DNA from 3 places in the Tessaracoccus lubricantis genome. Region 1 is predicted to be linked to each of the others. Evidence: predicted binding sites of a transcription regulator. Region 1 holds the regulator's gene; each other region holds the start of a gene.
The links. The regulator HrcA, encoded in region 1, represses chaperone genes, less so after heat shock. The targets are predictions, from matches to a motif close to TTGGCACTCGNNNNNNNCGAGTGCCAA.

Region 1 (4,277 bases):
TGGAAGCCGCCGGAGTCGGTGAACGTGGGCCCCGGCCAGTTCATGAACCTGCCGAGGCCGCCCGCCTCGTCGACGATGTCAGAGCCGGGCTGCAGGTAGAGGTGGTACGCGTTGGCCAGCACCGCCTGTGCGCCGGTGTCGGCCACGGATTCGGGCAGCACCGCCTTCACCGTCGCCTTGGTGCCCACGACGATGAAGGCCGGCGTCTCGATGTCGCCGTGCGGGGTGTGGATGACGCCCGCGCGGCCAGGGGCGTCGTCGAGGCTGTGGGTGACGTCGAACGAGAAGCTCATCGGCGGGCAAGCACGTCGAGTTGGGCGAGCGCGACGGCGGCCGCGGTCGACGTGCGCAGCACGCCGTCGCTGACCAGCACCGGCTGGGCGCCGGCGCCGACGAACGCGTCGAGTTCGTCTGGCGAGATGCCGCCCTCGGGGCCCACGATCACCAGGCCGAACCCCTCGTCGGGCAGTTCGACCTGCGCGATGTGCAGTTCTGCGTCCTCGTGCAGCACGAGCGCGATGTCGGCTTCGCGGATGGCGGCGAGCACCTGGGCCGTGGAGGCGGCCTCGACGGCGGGCGCGCCGAACCGGCGCGACTGCTTGGCCGCCTCGCGGGCGGTGGCGCGCCACTTGTCGACTGCCTTGGCGCCGCGTTCGCCCTGCCAGCGCACGATGGAGCGGGACGCCTGCCACGCGATGATCCGCTGAGCGCCGAGCTCCGTGGCCATCTGCACCGCGAGGTCGCTGCGGTCGCCCTTCGCGAGCGCCTGCACCACGCCCCAGCGCAGCGGCGGGGCGTCGTCGTCGAAGACCTCGGCCACCTCGACGGTGAGCTCGCGCTTCGCCACGTCGACGACCTCGCCTCGCAGGCCCAGCCCCTCGCCGTTGGCCAGCAGCACGCCCTCGCCCACGGCGATGCGTTTCACGCTGACGGCGTGGTGCGCCTCGTCGCCGGTGACCACGACGCGCTGCCCCGGGCGGACGGTGTCGTCGAAGTCGGCGAAGAAGAGCGGGTCGGTCACGAGAACCACTCGCTCAGCTTGCCGAAGACCCCGCCCTTGCCGGGCTTGGCGGTGACGGCCTCCGCCCGGGTCTCGTCGCGGGCCACGGCCAGCTGGCGCAGCAGTTCACGCTGGTGGTCGTCGAGCTTGGTGGGCGTCTGCACCAGCAGGGTCACGCCCAGGTCGCCGCGGCCGCCGCCCCGCAGCCGCGGCACGCCCCGGCCCTTGAGCGCGATGCGGGTGCCCGACTGGGTGCCCGACGGCACCTCCAGCTCGACCGTGCGGTCCTCCACGTCGGACTTGTCCCACTCGGACTCGAGCGTGGTGAGGCTGACGGTGGTGCCGAGCGCGGCCGCAGTCATGGGCAGCTTCACCACCATCTCGAGGTTGTCGCCGTCACGGCGGAACGACTCATGCGGGTTGACGCTGAGTTCCACGTACAGGTCGCCCGCAGGGCCCCCGCCGGGGCCGACCTCGCCCTGGCCCTCGAGGTGGATGCGGATGCCCGTCGAGACGCCGGCGGGGATCTTCACCTGCAGCGTCCGCGTGGTGCGCACGCGGCCCTCGCCGGAGCACTCGCCACACGGGCGCGGGATGATCGTGCCGTAGCCCCGGCAGGTGGGGCACGCCTGCGAGGTGCGGATGTCGCCGAGGAAGCTGCGCTGGATCTGCGTGATGTCGCCGTTGCCGTTGCAGGTGGCGCAGGTCACCGGCTCCGAGCCGGGCTCGCCGCCAGAGCCGGAACACTTGGGACACACCACCGCGGTGGCCACCTTGACGGGCTTGGTGACGCCGAACACGGCCTCGTGCAGGTCCAACGAGACGCGCACCAGGGCGTCCTGCCCCTGTCGCACGCGCGAGCGCGGACCCCGGCTGCCTGCCTGGCCGAACATCGCGTCGACCAGGTTGGTGAAGTCGAAGCCGCCTGCGAAGCCCCCGCCGAACCCGGAGAAGCCCGCACCGGCGGCACCCGACATCGGGTCACCGCCGCGGTCGAAGACCGCGCGCTTGTTGGGGTCGCTGAGCACCTCGTAGGCCTCGCTGAGCTCCTTGAACTTCTCAGCTGCCTCCGCGTCGCCATGGGCGACGTCGGGGTGGACCTTCATGGCGCGGCGGCGGTAGGCCTTCTTGATGCTCTCAGGCGTGGCGTCGCGTTCGACGCCGAGGATGGCGTAGTAGTCCTTGCTCATATCTTCTTTGCGTTCAGCCTTCGATCAGGAATCTGCTCACGTAACGCGCCACGGCGCGTACCGCGGCGATGGTGGACGGATAGTCCATCCGGGTGGGGCCGACGACGCCGAGGCTGGCGCCGAAGTCCGCCCCGTACCCGGAGGCCACCAGCGAGGTCGACTGGAAGCCATGGGCAGTGTTTTCCTGCCCGATGCGGACGGTGACCTCGTCACCGGCCGCTTCGCCGAGCAGGCGCATGAGGACGACCTGTTCCTCCAACGCCTCCAGCAGCGGTCTCATGTTGGCCTCGAACGCTGCGCCGGCGAGGTTCGGCACGCCCGCCACGACGACCTGCGACGCGGGCTCGGCCGCAATCGTCTCGAGGACCGAAGCGATGACCGGCGCGGCGAACGCGCGGTCCTCCGGTGCGATGGTGTCGAGCAGCCCGACGAGCGCGCCCGCCGCGTCTGCCGGCCCGCGCCCGATGGTGGCGGCCGCCACCTTCTGGCGCAGGCCGTGGAGCCTGCCCTCGTCCGCCGTCGGCGCCTCGAGGACGGTCTGCTCGACGCGGCCCGAGGACTGCACGACGATCACCATCATGCGCTCGGCGGTCAGCGACACCAGTTCGACGTGGCGGATCACGTCATGCTGGGCCACGGGGTACTGGACGATGGCCACCTGACGGGTCAGCTGCGCGAGGAGCCGGACGGTGCGCATCACGAGGTCGTCGACGTCCGCGGTGCCGTTCATGAACGACGTGATGGCGTTGCGCTCGGCGCCGGAGAGCGGCTTGATGCGCGCAAGCTTGTCGACGAACAACCGATACCCCTTGTCGGTGGGGATGCGCCCGGCGCTGGTGTGGGGCTGGGTGATGTAGCCCTCCTCCTCCAGCGCGGCCATGTCGTTGCGCACGGTGGCCGCGGACACGTCTAGCTTGTGCCGTTCGACGAGGGCCTTGGAGCCGACCGGCTCGCGGCTGGCCACGTAGTCGGTCACGATGGCCTTCAGGACTTCGAGCTTGCGGTCGTCGAGCTTGCGGTCGTCGAGCATGTCACCTCCATCAGGTCGCGCCGGGTCTGCCGTTGGCACTCTCGTTTGCCGAGTGCCAGTGTACCGCCCCTACGATGGAAGGCATGACACTCGACTGGACCCCCGTCACCGACCGCGTCTTCGTCACCACCGTGCAACCCCACAGGGTCAACATCGGGCTGGTCGTCGGCGACAGGGAGGCACTGCTGGTCGACACCGGCAACTCGCCCGAGCAGGGCGCCGAGATCCTGGCGTCGGCCCGTGCCAAGGCCGGGGTGCCGGTCACGCACGTGCTGCTGACCCACGACCACCACGACCACGTCAACGGGCTGGCCGGCATGGAGGGGGTCACGTCGATCGCGCACGAGGACCTCGCCGCCGTCGAGGTCACGCGCACGTTCTCGATGGCGCTGGCCGTGGACCTGGGCAACCTCCGGGTCGAGGCGCTGCACTTCGGCGCCGGCCACACCGACCACGACGTGATGATCTACCTGCCCGGGGAGAACGTCGTGTTCGCCGGGGACCTGCTCGAGGAGGGCGCGGACCCCCAGGTCGACGACCGCGGCTCGCTCAGCAACTGGCCCACGGTGCTCGACGGCGTGCTGGGCGCCGCCAACGCCACGACGAAGTTCGTCCCGGGGCACGGTGCCGTCGTGGACCGGGACTTCGCGTTCATCCAGCGCGCCGAGATCGGCATGATCTACGGGCAGACCGAGATGCTGATCCACCAGGGCACCAGGCTCGAGGACGCCGCCATCGCCACCGAGTGGCCGTTCAGCGCCGAGACGCTGGCCGTCGCCCTCCCGAAGGCGTACGCCGAGTTGAAGGCACGCGGCGTCGAGCCGAAGCGACACCTTCCGCTCATCTGAGCGGCCGCGGCTCAGACGATGGGCCAGTTCTGCTGGGCGGCCATCCAGCTGAGGGTGTCGCCGGCCACCAGCAGCCCGCCGCGGGAGCGGGACGTGAGGCTGTAGTTCATGCCGTCGATCGTGCGGCTGATGCCGCCGCTCTCCACCACCATGAGCGAGCCGGCCAGGTGGTCCCACGGGTGCAGGCTCGAGTAGAACATGAAGTCGAA
Region 2 (4,277 bases), on a different contig from region 1:
GTTGACGGCGGCGCGTGCGGCCTTCACGTCAGGCGGGATGCGGGATGTCATGCGTACGATCGTACGCATGATGGTCTAGGCTGGCAAAATGACTGGGAAGAGCAACTGGCAACGCATGGTCGATGGGGAGTTGTACATCGCCGAGGACCCGCACATGGCGCAGCGCAGTCGTCGCGCCGTGGAACTGGCTGACGCCTATCACCGCGCCTTCGTCGCGGGCGAGTCTGGCGCCCGTGGGATCCTCGCCGACCTGGTGGGGACGCTGGGTGACGATGCGTTCGTCCGCCCGCCCCTCAGCGTGGATTACGGCGAGTTCCTGCACATCGGTGCGCGCACCTTCATCAACTGCAATCTGACGGCGCTGGACGTCGCCGTGATCAGGATCGGTGCGGACTGCCAGATCGGGCCGAACGTGCAGTTGCTCACGCCGTGGCACCCCATCGAGCCCGGCCCGCGCCGCGACAAGTGGGAGTCCGGCTCGCCCATCACGTTGGAGGACAACGTGTGGCTCGGGGGTGGTGTCATCGTCCTGCCCGGCGTGACGATCGGGGAGAACTCCATCGTGGGCGCGGGGTCCGTGGTGACGAAGGACGTGCCCCCTGGGATCGTCGTTGCGGGAAATCCCGCCAGGGTCATCAGGGAGTTGTGACGTGGCGCGGCGTCACGACCCCGAGCGTCGCGATCGGATCATCGACGCGTGTCTCGACGTGATCGCGGAACACGGAGTGGCCGGCGCCTCGCACCGGAGGGTGGCGGCGGCCGCCGACGTGCCCCTGGGGTCGATGACCTATCACTTCGAAGGCATCGACGAGTTGCTGTACCTGGCATTCGAGCGGTTTTCGATCCAGGAGGCCGCCCACTTCGAGCGACGCATGCACGCGGCCACGACCTTCGAGGAGGCGATTGAGGCGATGCTCCGCATCACCACGGAGGATGTCTTCGACAGCCAGCGCGACCTCATCCTCACGCACGAGTTGTATGCCCTGGCCGCACGTCGACCCGAGTTCCGGGAACTGTGCCACCGGTGGATGGGACGCAGTCGCGCGGCGCTCGAACGGCAGTTCGACGCCCGCACAGCACGCATCCTCGATGCCCTCAATGAGGGCCTGACCACACAGCGTGCCCTCGATACCCAGCCTTGGGGCACCGCCGTGGTGGTCGATGCCATCCAGCGGGTCACGCGTTCGCGGCAACCTCCGTCCCCGCGCCCCGACGACGGGTCACCGTCTCCGGCGCAGTCGCGGTGAGGCGGTGGTCGGAGCCGTAGATGGTATAGCCACCGTCGGCCAGCATCCCGAGATCCTGTGTCCCGGCCTGGCCCTCGGAGGTGAGGTAGTCGCCGAGGAACAGCGAGTTGCAGATCTCGAGGCTGAGCGGCTGCAGGGAGCGCAGGTGCTGCTCGCGCCCTGCCGAGACGCGCACGTCGGCGGCTCCGTGCACGAAGCGGATCATCGCGAGGATGCGCAGGCACGTGTGGGGCGTGAGCTCGTGGTGGCCCTCGAGGGGCGTGCCGTCGAAGGGCATGAGGAAGTTGACGGGCACGGAGTCGGCGCCGATCTCCTTGAGTTGCAACGCCACCTCCACCAGTTGCTCGTCGGTCTCGCCCATGCCGGCGATGAGGCCGGAGCACGCCGAGAGCCCGTGCTCGCGGGCGTGCTGGACGGTGTCGCGGCGGTCGTCGTAGTCGTGGGTGGTGCAGATGTTGTCGTAGTGGGACTCTGCGGTGTTGAGGTTGTGGTTGTAGGCGTCAGTCCCGACGGCGGCCAACTTCTCGGCCTGTCCGTCCTTGAGGATGCCCAGGCAGGCGCACACCTCGACGGCGGGGTTCTCGTCCTTGAGGTCCTCGACGATCCTGGAGACACGCTCGACGTCACGGTTCGACGGGCCCCGCCCGGAGGCCACGAGGCACACGCGCCCGGCGCCGGCGCGGATCCCCGCCCTGGCGGCGGCGAGGGCGTCCTCGTGCGTGAGCCAGGTGTAGCGGAGGATGTCGGCTTCCGAGCCGAGTCGCTGTGAGCAGTAGAAGCAGTCCTCGGGGCACTTGCCCGACTTCAGGTTGACGAGGTAGTTCACCTTGGTGGCCACGCCGTGGAAGTGTCGGCGCACGCGCCCGGCTGCTGCCACGAGCTCGTAGGTGCGCTCGTCCGGCAGTTGCAGGACGGCCAGGGCTTCGTCGGGGGAGATGCCGCCGTCGGCGATGGCCTTCTCCGCCAGGGTGTACAGGTCCACGGGTGCTCCTTCGCGTTTGAACAGTGTTCAATCGCAGCTTAACAGTGTTCAAATCCGGCTCGCTGGGGCGGTGCCGTGAGTGATGGGATGGGGTCACGGCACATTCGCCCTCCGTTTGGTTGCTCACGGCGCCCACCGCAACCCACCCGACCCGTGCTGGCACTCGGCTTGATTGAGTGCTAAACCCGCGATAGTTTGGGCACTGGCACTCGACACCCTCGGGTGCCAACTGCCTAGGCGGCACCGCGACGACGCCCGGGTCCAACAGAAGAAGACATCTCAGCCGGCCCCCGGCCGGAGAACACAAAGGAAGGTGTTTGGCGTGGCAACCACGATCAAGCCTCTCGAGGACCGCATCCTGATCCAGCCCCTCGAGGCCACCCAGCAGACCCAGTCGGGCCTCTTCATCCCCGACACCGCCAAGGAGAAGCCGCAGGAGGGCAAGGTCATCGCCACCGGCCCCGGCCGCATCGACGACAAGGGCAACCGCATCCCGCTCGACGTCGCTGAGGGCGACGTTGTCATCTTCTCGAAGTACGGCGGCACCGAGGTGAAGTACGACGGCAACGAGTACCTGCTGCTCAACGCCCGCGACATCCTCGCCGTCGTCTCCAAGTAACGAACGGGGGCAAGCCCCCGTTGACCCCCGAGAAGATTAACGAACGGGGGCAGCCCCCGTTGACCCCCGAGAAGATTTAGGAAACCCATGGCAAAGATTCTTGCTTTCGACGAGGAAGCCCGCCGCGCGCTCGAGCGTGGCGTCGACGTCCTCGCCAACACCGTCAAGGTGACGCTCGGCCCCAAGGGCCGCTACGTCGTCCTCGACCAGAAGTGGGGCGCCCCGACCATCACCAACGACGGCGTGACCGTCGCCAAGGAGGTCGAACTCGACGATCCCTACGAGGACCTCGGCGCCCAGCTGGCCAAGGAAGTCGCCACCAAGACCAACGACGTCGCCGGTGACGGCACCACCACCGCAACCGTGCTCGCCCAGGCCATGGTCCACGCCGGCCTGCGCGCCGTCGCCGCCGGGATCAACCCGGTCGGGCTCAAGCGCGGCATGGACAAGGCCGTCGAGGCCGTCGTCGAGCGCCTGCGTGAGAACGCCCGCGTGGTCGACACCACCGCCGAGATGGCGTCGGTGGCCACCATCTCCTCCCGCGACGAGCAGATCGGCGACCTGATCGCCGAGGCGTTCGACAAGGTCGGCAAGGACGGTGTCATCACCGTCGACGAGTCGCAGACCTTCGGCACCGAACTCGAGTTCACCGAGGGCATGCAGTTCGACAAGGGCTACCTGTCGCCGTACTTCGTCACCGACACCGACCGCATGGAGGCCGTGCTCGAGGACCCGTACATCCTCATCCACAGCGGCAAGATCTCGTCGATGAACGAGCTGCTCCCGCTGCTGGAGAAGGTCATCGCGGCCAAGGGCACGCTGTTCATCGTGGCCGAGGACGTCGACGGCGAAGCCCTCTCGACGCTCGTGGTCAACAAGATCCGCGGCACCTTCACCTCCGTCGCCGTCAAGGCCCCCGCCTTCGGCGACCGCCGCAAGGCCATGCTCGAGGACATCGCGATCCTCACCGGCGGCCAGGTCGTCGCCCCCGAGGTCGGCCTGAAGCTCGACCAGGTGGGCCTCGAGGTCCTCGGCCGCGCCCGCCGCGTCGTCGTCACCAAGGACGCCACCACCATCGTCGACGGCGCTGGTGACTCGTCCGAGGTCGACGGCCGCGTCGCGCAGCTGCGCGCCGAGATCGAGCGCACCGACTCCGACTGGGACCGCGAGAAGCTCCAGGAGCGCGTCGCGAAGCTCGCCGGTGGTGTGTGCGTGATCCAGGTCGGCGCCGCCACCGAGGTGGAGCTGAAGGAGAAGAAGCACCGCATCGAGGACGCCGTCTCGGCCACCCGTGCGGCCATCGAGGAGGGCATCGTCGCCGGTGGCGGCTCCGCCCTCATCCACGCCGGCTCCGTGCTGGCCGATGGCCTGGGCCTCGAAGGCGACGAGCGCGCCGGTGTCGACGTCGTGGCCAAGTCCCTCGTCGAGC
Region 3 (4,277 bases), on a different contig from region 1:
CGCCGCGGACGTTGACGTGCTCGTCGGCGGCGAGGAACGCGCTGTCACCCGAGGCCAGGCTCATCTCGCAGCCCTGGTCGCCCTGCAGCACGAACTCGCCCTCGGTCACCAGCAGGATGCGGCCGCAGTCGGTACGGGGCACGTTGAGGTATCCGTCGTCGACGGGCGCCACCAGCCACAGCTCGAACTCGGGGAACGACGTGGGGTAGACGTAGATGCCGTCCGACCCCTCGGCCACCAGCACCCGCGGGGTGATGGGCCTGAAGTGCACCACCTGCAGCAGCCCGTCGACGTCGATGTGCTTCTGCGTCAGCCCGCCACGCATCACGTTGTCGGAACTGGCCATGATCTCCACGCCCACACCGCGCAGGTAGGCATGCATCACGCCGGGTTCGAGCGCCACCGCCTCCCCAGGTTGCAGCGTGAAGCGGTTCATCAGGAGCGCCGCCAGGATGCCGGGGTCCCCGGGGAAGTGCTCGTCGAGTTCGACGGCGGTGCGGGCGAACTCGCCCACCGCGCCCGGCGCCTCCAACAGGTTGACGGCCGCGGCGAGCACGACGTCGACGAGATGCCTGCGGTCGTCCAGCGAGAGGACGTCGAGGAAGACCTCCTGCAGGGCGGGGGAGGCGGCCCGGTCGCGCAGCGGCCCGATCACCGACGCCAGCTCGTCTGCCACGCCGAGCGCTTCGAACAGCCCGGCAGTCTCGTGGGGGTCGCGGAAGCCCAACAGGCCCTCGAACGGGGTGAGCGCGACGATGGCCTCCGGCTTGGGCCAGTCGTCCTTGTACGAGCGGATGGGGTCTGACGGGGGCAGCCCCATCAGCGACTCGCGGGCGTAGCCGGCCTCGGCCTGCTCGCGGGAGGGGTGCGCCTGGATGCTCAGCGGGCTGGACGCGGCGAGGATCTTCATCAGGTACGGGAGCCTGTCGCCGAACGCGGCGCGCGCCGCGACGCCCACCACGTGGGGCTCCTCCTGGATGTGGGTGGCGAGGGCGGTGCCGTCGTCGAAGAAGGCGTGTCCGCCGGGGTGGGTGCCCAGCCAGTACTCGGCCCACGGCCGGTCATCGGGCTCGCGACGCAGGATCGCCGGGATCGCCGTGCGGCTGCCCCACGCGAAGTGCTGGACGTGGCCTTTGAGTCGGCGCATGGGCGATCGGCTCCTAGAGCTTGAGGAAGTAGGCATCGTTGACTCTACCCTTGGACTACCCACACAGTTGTAGCAGCTGAATGACATGCATGTCGTTTCCGGGTTAGACTGGCGGACATGTCCGAGGCCCCCACTACGCACCTGCAGGTCGACCTGACCGAGCGCGAAGCCGCCATCCTCGACTTCGAGGACAGCTGGTTCACTTCCGCGGTGCCCAAGGAACAGGCCATCATGGAGCGCTTCTCGCTGTCGTCGGCCCGCTACTACCAGCAGCTCAACGCCCTCATCGACACGCAGCAGGCCCTCGCGTACCGTCCCCTGCTGGTCAAACGACTGCGTCGCATGCGCAGCCAGCGTCAGGCGGCCCGGTCGGCCCGCCGCCTCCACGCCTGACTGATCGGACGCTTCGTCCCCACCGCGTAACCACCCTTCAGCAGGTCCGCCTGCACCTCGAAGTGGTTGGCCGTCGCACGGTCACCCGAGCGGAACATCGACCAGCCCGCGGCCAGCGCGTAGAGCGGGATGAACGGCAGCCCCAGGCAGTAGGCGTACTGCCAGGCGTGCGCCTCCTCGTGCGCCATGAGGTCCGGCACCCGGCGCTCGACCTCCTCGATTGTGCGGCCGGGCACCAGCACGACGTCGCCGACTGTCATGGCGCTGGCGTTGATGAACGACAGCCGCACGTTCTCGAAGACCAGCAGGTGCCCCCGTCGACGGAGGCGGCCCCGGCCGGCGACGCCCAGCACCAGGCCAAGTACCGACGACAGGTTGACGGCGTTGGCGACATTGCGGATGAGCCGTGACGTGTCCATGCCCGGACTCTAGCCCTGCGAAGTGTCGACGAGGCTTTGCACTCGTTTGGGGAGAGTGCTAATAATGGGGTTGGCACTCTCAAGTGTTGAGTGCTACCGAATTGCGGTGAGGCTCGTCAGAGCCGTCCGTCGCGGGCACCAGCGGTTCAACCAGACATTTGAAGACACCCGGGGCTTAGCCGCCCCATCGACGGGAGGACTCCCGAAACACCATGGCAAAGCTGATTGAATTCAATGAGAACGCTCGCCGCGGCCTTGAGCGCGGCATGAACACCCTTGCGGACGCAGTGAAGGTGACGCTCGGCCCCAAGGGTCGCAACGTCGTCCTGGAGAAGAAGTGGGGCGCCCCCACGATCACCAACGACGGCGTGTCCATCGCCAAGGAGATCGAGCTCGAGGATCCCTACGAGCGCATCGGCGCAGAGCTCGTCAAGGAGGTCGCCAAGAAGACCGACGACGTCGCGGGCGACGGCACCACCACCGCCACCGTGCTGGCCCAGGCAATGGTCCGCGAGGGCCTGCGCAACGTGTCGGCCGGCGCCAACCCGGTCAGCCTGAAGAAGGGCATCGAGACCGCGGTCGCCGCCATCGTCGAGAAGCTCGGCGAGCTGGCCATCGACGTCGAGACCAAGGACCAGATCGCCGCCACCGCGTCGATCTCGGCCGCTGACACCACCGTCGGCGAGATCATCGCCGAGGCGATGGACAAGGTCGGCAAGGAAGGCGTCATCACCGTCGAGGAGTCGAACACCTTCGGCCTCGACCTCGAGATGACCGAGGGCATGCGCTTCGACAAGGGCTACATCTCGCCCTACTTCGTCACCGACGCCGAGCGCATGGAAGCCACGCTCGACGACCCCTACATCCTGCTGGCCAACTCGAAGATCTCGTCGCTGAAGGACCTCCTCCCGGTGCTGGAGAAGGTCATGCAGTCGGGCAAGCCGCTGCTGGTCATCGCCGAGGACGTCGAGGGTGAGGCCCTCGCCGGCCTGATCGTCAACAAGATCCGCGGCACCTTCAAGTCGATCGCCGTCAAGGCCCCCGGCTTCGGCGACCGCCGCAAGGCCATGCTGACCGACATCGCCATCCTCACCGGCGCCCAGGTCATCTCCGAGGAGGTCGGCCTGTCGCTCGACACCGTCTCGCTCGACCTGCTCGGCCAGGCCCGCTCCGTGCTGGTCACCAAGGACGAGTGCACGATCATCGAGGGCGCCGGCGACTCCGACCAGATCGAGGGCCGCGTCGCCCAGATCCGTCGCGAGATCGAGAACTCCGACTCCGAGTACGACCGTGAGAAGCTCCAGGAGCGTCTCGCCAAGCTGGCCGGCGGCGTCGCCGTCGTCAAGGTCGGCGCGGCCACCGAGGTGGAGCTCAAGGAGCGCAAGCACCGCATCGAGGACGCCGTCCGCAACGCGAAGGCCGCCGTCGAGGAGGGCATCGTGCCCGGCGGTGGCGTCGCGCTGCTGCAGGCCTCGAAGCTCGCTTCCGTCGAGGGCCTCACGGGCGACGAGGCGGTCGGCGCGCAGATCGTGTTCGCCGCTGCTTCCGCCCCGCTGAAGCAGATCGCCCAGAACGCCGGCCTCGAGGGCGGCGTCGTGGCGGAGAAGGTCGGCTCGCTGCCGGCGGGTGAGGGCCTCAACGCCGCCACCGGCCAGTACGAGGACATGGTCGCCGCCGGCATCATCGACCCGGCCAAGGTCACCCGCTCGGCGCTGCAGAACGCCGCGTCGATCGCCGCGCTGTTCCTCACCACCGAGGCAGTCATCGCGGACAAGCCGGAGAAGGCCCCCGCGGGCGCTCCCGGCATGGACGAGATGGGCGGCATGGGCGGCTTCTGATCCGCTGAACGCTGGTTGAGCCGGTCATCTGCGACGAAGGAGCAGCGTGACCGTGTCGAAACCGCCACCAGGTGCCCAGCACCTGGACGCCGAAGGGCGGTCCCGAGAGGGGCCGCCCTTCGGCGTTTACGGGTTGTGGGTCGCCAACAACTGACAGCCGCAGTGCCACCGGTCCACATGTGCGGCCGCTCAGCGCCCCCTGGATGCCTTGAGTAGGCAGCGACTATAGGCTGGGGAGGTCGGGCGCGAACGGCAAGGGGATGACGTGGTCAGTGCGGCGAGCGGGGCCTTCACCGCCCAACGGGCGGCGGAGACTGCCGGACTGCGCCTGCTGCGAGCCGATCTCATGCCTGTGCTGGTCGCCATCCTCGGCAACCGCTTCGAGGACCAACGCATCATCCCATACGCCGAGTTCGTGCTGATGGTCGCTGACGACCTCGACGAACTCCGCGCCACCGGCGTCAACGCGCCCCGCGCGGC

Region 2: groES (co-chaperone GroES) is a predicted target of HrcA. The motif match lies at 2,386-2,412, and genes of this name have one in related genera.
Region 3: groL (chaperonin GroEL) is a predicted target of HrcA. The motif match lies at 1,995-2,021, and genes of this name have one in related genera.

What each region holds. Positions count from the first base shown of each region.
Region 1 is NZ_BAABLV010000041.1:41,303-45,579, forward strand. It holds gene tgt (tRNA guanosine(34) transglycosylase Tgt) at 1-293, opposite strand, end outside; gene ABEA30_RS13750 (16S rRNA (uracil(1498)-N(3))-methyltransferase) at 290-1,021, opposite strand; gene dnaJ (molecular chaperone DnaJ) at 1,018-2,190, opposite strand; gene hrcA (heat-inducible transcriptional repressor HrcA) at 2,204-3,220, opposite strand; gene ABEA30_RS13765 (MBL fold metallo-hydrolase) at 3,304-4,068, shown strand; gene ABEA30_RS13770 (inositol monophosphatase family protein) at 4,080-4,277, opposite strand, start outside.
Region 2 is NZ_BAABLV010000020.1:164,879-169,155, forward strand. It holds gene ABEA30_RS07005 (MFS transporter) at 1-51, opposite strand, end outside; gene ABEA30_RS07010 (sugar O-acetyltransferase) at 89-649, shown strand; gene ABEA30_RS07015 (TetR/AcrR family transcriptional regulator) at 651-1,247, shown strand; gene bioB (biotin synthase BioB) at 1,177-2,229, opposite strand; gene groES (co-chaperone GroES) at 2,552-2,848, shown strand; gene groL (chaperonin GroEL) at 2,936-4,277, shown strand, end outside.
Region 3 is NZ_BAABLV010000005.1:134,016-138,292, reverse strand. It holds gene manA (mannose-6-phosphate isomerase, class I) at 1-1,147, opposite strand, end outside; gene ABEA30_RS01415 (DUF3263 domain-containing protein) at 1,265-1,540, shown strand; gene ABEA30_RS01410 (hypothetical protein) at 1,504-1,959, opposite strand; gene groL (chaperonin GroEL) at 2,172-3,797, shown strand; gene ABEA30_RS01400 (DUF3375 domain-containing protein) at 4,063-4,277, shown strand, end outside.